DNA from 2 places in the Chitinophaga sp. 9-1-y genome. Region 2 is predicted to be linked to the other one. Evidence: riboswitches for the same ligand, from Rfam matches in the RefSeq annotation. Region 2 holds a riboswitch; the other holds the start of a gene.

Region 1 (3,134 bases), 1.5 Mb from region 2:
GTATACAGGAAGTTTTCTTTGTGATGTGCCAGGCACCATTTCGCCATAATGGAGCCACCGCGGGAAACGATACCGGTAACGCGTTTGGCGGTAAGTGGTATATATCTTAATAAAACACCGGCGTGGATGGTAAAATAATCTACTCCTTGTTCTGCCTGCTCAATAAGGGTATCGCGGAAGATTTCCCAGGTAAGGTCGGCGGCTTTTCCGTTCACTTTTTCGAGTGCCTGGTAAATGGGAACGGTACCGATGGGAACGGGAGAGTTCCGGATAATCCATTCTCTTGTTTCGTGGATATTTTTGCCGGTGCTGAGGTCCATGATGGTATCGGCGCCCCAACGGCAGGCCCATACTGACTTTTCCACTTCTTCTTCAATGCTGGAGCTCACGGCGGAGTTACCAATATTGGCGTTAATTTTCACCAGGAAGTTGCGTCCAATGATCATGGGTTCGCTTTCCGGGTGATTGATATTGGAAGGAATGATGGCTCTGCCGGCAGCAATTTCCTGGCGTACAAATTCAGGCGTAATATATTTAATGGGTGTGTTGGCGCCAAAGCTTTGTCCTTTATGTTGATGCCACAATGCGTTATTTTCTTCATATAGTTTATCTGCGCATTGATTTTCGCGGATGGCGATGTATTCCATTTCCGGTGTAATGATGCCCTGTTGCGCATAGTAAAGTTGTGTAACGTTTTGCCCTGGTTTAGCGCGAAGTGGCTTGTGAGTAAGGCTCATCAGTGGCATTTTTCCTCCTTCCTGCATGAGGCTTCTGACAAAGGGGCTGGTATATTGTGGTAGCTGTTCTACGTCTTGCCTGTCATGAATCCATTCTTCGCGGACGCGGGGAATGCCGGTGCTAACGTCAATGGGTATATTGGGATCAGAGAATGCGCCGCTGGTATCGTATACTACTACGGGTTCATTGGGAGTAGATGCGCCGTTTCTGCCGTCAATGCGTGTATCCGTTAACGTTATTTGACGCATGGCTACTTTTATAGGATGGATATGGCCGTCTACATAGATTTTTTCTGATGCAGGAAAGGGTGTGCGGCTGATAGCCACAGGTTGTTGTTGCATGATGTCTGGATTTTTGCAGATAGAAATGTCCGTTCCGTAATTGAACACTACGGAAAAGGATATACGAAATTTAAGTCAACGGAGTTAACCGCCTTGTGTGGCCCGGATAATGGTGATATTATCTGCGGCCGATAACGATTGGTTTTCCCAGTGGATTTTGGGTATTACCTGGTTATTAACGGCTACCGCGATGCCTTTTTGAGCAGAGAGTTGAATAAACTGTAAGAGTGCAGCAATGGTTGTTCCTGGCTGCACCGCATAAAGTTTATTGTTTACATGCACTTCCATGATAAATTGGAATTAAGGTGAAACAATAAACTTTAAGGATGTGGAAAGATGAGAAAGGTTCAGTTACTTTTCCCTACGGCAGTACGAACTGCTTCAGGTACTGAGGGTATCATCTCAGTTTATCCGCCTACATGGTGGATAAACACCCCTAAAGTGTAGGCATAAAAGTAATGCAATTTTTTAGAATTACGAATTACGAATTGCGAATTGCGGATTTGCGAGGAGATCATTCGCTATTATCTTCTCACAAATCCGTAATTCGTAATTTGTAATTCGTAATTTTAAGTTATGGTAAGATTCAGTTTAGTGTGTTTATTGATACTGGCCGTTGCATGTAATGGGAGAACGCATAAGGAAGATAGTAAGGAAGAGTTGTTCGACGACAGTAGCCTGGTAAGTATCGCAGACAGCAGTAATGCCGGCATTACTGACAGCATCGCTGCTGTTGCGGATACGCTGCATGTGGATGCAGCTAAGCTCATAGGGATGTGGATTCAGCCTGTAGCAGGCCTGGATAGGGAAATGCAGGGTTTTCAACTAAGAAAGAACGGAACTGCCAGGTCCATTAATATGTATACGCTTGTATACGAAAAATGGCAATTGACGCACGACACCTTGTTATTATGGAATCATTCCGAAGGTGTAAAAGACACGTCCACCATTGTGGATACTACTATCATTAAAGAACTGTCAGATACTTCGCTGCTACTGTTTCCTGTGAAAGCCGCTGAGGGCTATGTGGAAAAGTACCATAAACGAAATTAAATCAGTTATACAACTGCCATAAGCCTACCAGGCAAGCGACAACTGCCATGAATATACCCGCAGCAGCGAGCTGCATATCATCAATATTTTTTCTTCCGATAAATAAAGAGATAAGACCTATCACGATGGCTACTGAACCGGCAGTTACGGCATAGCCAGGAGTTTTGGTGGTAAAGGCAAATGCGGCCGATAATACACCAATAATGAGTGCTGAAATACAAGCTGTTTTTGTCAGAGCTGTTGAGTGTTGTTGCATATGTATTCGAGTTTTAAAAACAGGTGAAGGAATAAAAATTTGCTTATAGGTTGTGATGTTGACTACTTACTTTTTCTTCCACCACTCCGGTAGCTTCCCAGGGCACTTTTAACAGGGATCCTATTTCCTGGTAACGGGGATCCTGGTACTCATCTAATCCATAGTGAATGGAAAGCGTGTCTGGCACTTTAACGAAGGTGCCGAATATCCGGTCCCATATAGAGAATATATTAGCATAATTGGCGTCTGTTTGCGGTTGGTAGTGGCTGTGATGCACCTTGTGCATGTCGGGTGATACAATGATCCAGCTAAGCGCATCATCCAGCCATTGCGGCAGGTGGATATTGGCGTGGCTGAATTGGGAGAATACTACCGACAAACTTTGATACAGCATGATCATCCAGAATGGGACACCCAGGATAAGGATAGCCGCAAAGAGCGCAATAATCCGGAACAGGCTTTCAACTGGATGGTGCCGGAGTGCCGTGGTTGCGTCTATTTGTGTATCTATATGATGTATTTTATGAAATTGCCACATCCACCCGGTTTTATGTTGTACCCAATGAATGAGCCATGCAGCCAGGAAATCCAGCAACATTATGGCGAGTAAAGCATGTAGCCATAATGGAAGACGGGTGAGATACAGGAGTCCAAACCGGTTGTCAGTAGTCCATTGGGAGGCTTTCACCACCAGGAAGGCCAGCCCGGTATTTACAATGATGGTGGTCAGCGTAAAGAACAGGTTG
Region 2 (3,134 bases):
GATTTCCGCGGTTATTTTGGTGAGGGTATCCTTTTCCTGGTATTGTGTTACAATAACGGTGGTGTGATAAGGAATTTCTTCTTCGAATAACTGGAATATTTTTTCGCGGATCATTTCTGCCACAAAAAAGCGTGTAGACTTATCCGTTAGTGTGTCATCAGGATAGAATGGATTTGCTTCCGGTAAGAGTGCTACTATTTCAGTGAGTAGTTCTTTGATACCTTTTTTCTGCATAGCAGACACGGGTACTACGGCTGCTGCTTTGCCCCAGGCTTTTGCCCTTTCTATTAAAACGGCCATCTCCTCTTTGAGGATGTTATCCATTTTATTGATGATGAGGATAACGGGGACTTTTAATTTCAGTGAGTCAAATAACTCCAGGTTTTCTTCCAGAGAGTCTTTGGCGTCCATGATCAGCAGGGCAACATCGGCATCTTCGAGGGCAGATTTTACCGCACCCATCATTTTCTCATGCAGCTTATACTTGGGATCAATAATACCAGGCGTATCAGAAAATACAATCTGGTACCCCGGGTCTGTTAATACCCCTGTAATACGGTGCCGCGTAGTTTGCACTTTAGGAGATATAATAGCCAGCTTTTCGCCGATAATGGCGTTCAGCAATGTACTTTTCCCCGCATTGGGCTTACCGAAAATATTTACAAAACCTGCTTTGTGCATGATGACAATTAAACGCTGCTTTCACAACTCAAACTTATAGAAATAAAAAAAGCCGAATTTCTTCGGCTCTTAAATCTTTGGACGCTCTTTAGCGCTTTTTTTGTAGCGAGGAGCGGATTCGAACCACTGACCTTCGGGTTATGAGCCCGACGAGCTACCTCTGCTCTACCTCGCAATGAGGGTGCAAAGATAGGATTATTTTACTTCTCACCAAATATTTTTTAGAAAAAACATAAAAAGCCAACCCTAACAGGTTGGCTTTCATATCGGAATGCTTCATACACTTTTAGAATGGAAGATCGTCAGCGGGCTGTTCCTGTACCGGTTCGGCCTCCGGAACCGGGGTTTCTGTTAACGTTGCAGTCCGTTTTTCCTCTTCCCTACGGCTGAGTAACTGCAACGAAAAAACCCTCAGTCTTAATGCGCCAGATAATACACCTGTACTGTTGCTTACATAAGCCTCCACTTTTGGAGCACCTTCTACATAAACCATGGTACCCTGTGTTAAATAAGGCGCTACGTTGGATTTGTCCCACAAGGAGCAATCTACCCACGTGGTTCTTTCTTCCAGTACGCCCTGTGCATTCTTAAAACGCTCATTTACGGCTACCGGGAAATTAAAAACAACTGCCCCGTTGACTTCTTTTTTCAATACATCGCGGCCCAAATGCCCGATTAACTGAAGCTTGATCATCAGAAATAAAGATTTAAATGGTTAAAAATTTATAAAAGATGATTGAGAGAAGTAGCTATGGAAATTACGCAATTTTCTTTCTTCCAAAAAATAATTCCCGGTTTTTATTACAATCCATTATACCTTTGTTCCTGCAAATGTTCCCGCAAAGAATCCGGAACAGGCGCATGAACCACATGGGGTGCCTTACTTTCAGGCTGAGATCACACCCAATGAACCTGGACCAGGTAATGCTGGTTAGGAATGAGCTAACAGAAAACAGACATATTTTACATGAAACAGCTAATGTTATTAGTGCTGCTATCTATAGCAGGCACTTTGCATGCACAATCCCTGGTTACCGGTACCGTTACCAGTAAAACCAGTGGCCAACCTTTGGAAGGCGTCACTATCGCCATCAATCAAACAGGCGCACTCACCGACAGTAAAGGCCATTACAGCATTCATCTTCCTAAAAAAGGAAGCTATACCTTAACCGCCAGCTTCATTGGCTTTAAATCTTTCAGCACCACCATCCTGAGTAATAACCATTCCCAACAGGCAGACATTTCCCTGGAAGTATCTCCCCTCTTTGTAAAGCCGGTAGAGATCAGCAGCTTGCGTGCAGGTAAAAATGCCCCTTTTGTAAACACCACCATCTCTGCAGCAGATATTAAGAAATCCAACCTGGGACAAGACTTGCCCCTTTTGCTGGATCAGCAGCCGGGTGTTGTTACCAACTCCGACGCCGGCACCGGCATCGGCTACACCGGCATGCGCGTACGTGGCTCCGATATTACCCGCATCAACGTTACCGTGAATGGTATCCCGGTAAATGATGCTGAATCACAGGGTACCTTTTTTGTGAACATGCCCGACTTTGCTTCTTCTGTCAGCAGTATTCAACTGCAACGCGGCGTGGGTACTTCCACCAATGGCGCGGCTGCTTTTGGTGCTACCCTCAACCTCAGCACCAACGAATTCAATGAAAAAGCATACGGCGAAATCAGCAACAGTTACGGCTCTTTCAATAGCTGGAAACATACGGTGAAAGCCGGCTCCGGACTCATCAACGATCACTTCACCATTGATGCACGCCTCTCCAAAATTTCTTCCGACGGATACATAGATCGCGCTACCTCCGACCTGCGCTCCTTCTATACCTCCGCCGCCTACATCTCTAAAAAAACCGCCATCCGCCTGAATGTTTTCTCCGGAAAAGAAAAAACATACCAGGCCTGGTACGGCGTACCAAAGGCTATGCTGGATACAGACCGGACCTACAACGCCGCCGGTACAGAAAAGCCAGGCACTCCCTACGATAACCAAACAGATAATTATCAGCAAGATCACTACCAGCTATTCCTCAACCAGGAAATTAACTCCCACCTGAATTTCAACGTAGCCTTCCACCTCACCCGCGGACGTGGCTACTACGAAAATTATAATGGGTTTCAACCGCTCGCCAATTTCGGTATTCCCGGCGCCACCATCAATGGTGCAAAGGTTGATACCGCCGATGTCATCAATCAATTATGGTTAGATAACTATTTTTATGGCAGCGTATTCTCCATTAACCGCACCGGCGAAAAATTCAACTGGAGCCTCGGTGGCGGTTGGAACAGGTACACCGGCGACCACTTCGGTAAAGTAATATGGGCCGCTGTTCCCTTCGAAAAAGATCACGAATACTACCGCTACCCGGCAGCCAAAAATGATTTCAATATCTACTGGAAAGGAGAATATAAAATCACTACCGCTTTAAGCCTCTTTGCCGACA

The links. A riboswitch is a leader RNA that binds a small molecule or an ion and turns the genes downstream of it on or off. The one in region 2 is predicted to bind thiamine pyrophosphate.
Region 1: linked by a shared signal. The riboswitch ahead of thiS (sulfur carrier protein ThiS) and the one ahead of AC5ZC7_RS03775 (TonB-dependent receptor domain-containing protein) in region 2 are both predicted to bind thiamine pyrophosphate.

What each region holds. Positions count from the first base shown of each region.
Region 1 is NZ_CM197955.1:7,548,775-7,551,908, forward strand. Features, by position in the region: gene thiC (phosphomethylpyrimidine synthase ThiC) at 1-1,079, opposite strand, end outside; gene thiS (sulfur carrier protein ThiS) at 1,164-1,367, opposite strand; TPP riboswitch at 1,421-1,527, opposite strand; gene AC5ZC7_RS30120 (lipocalin family protein) at 1,656-2,132, shown strand; gene AC5ZC7_RS30125 (hypothetical protein) at 2,134-2,388, opposite strand; gene AC5ZC7_RS30130 (sterol desaturase family protein) at 2,432-3,134, opposite strand, start outside.
Region 2 is NZ_CM197955.1:948,361-951,494, reverse strand. Features, by position in the region: gene era (GTPase Era) at 1-681, opposite strand, end outside; tRNA gene AC5ZC7_RS03785 (tRNA-Met) at 785-856, opposite strand; gene AC5ZC7_RS03780 (single-stranded DNA-binding protein) at 968-1,375, opposite strand; TPP riboswitch at 1,543-1,636, shown strand; gene AC5ZC7_RS03775 (TonB-dependent receptor domain-containing protein) at 1,649-3,134, shown strand, end outside.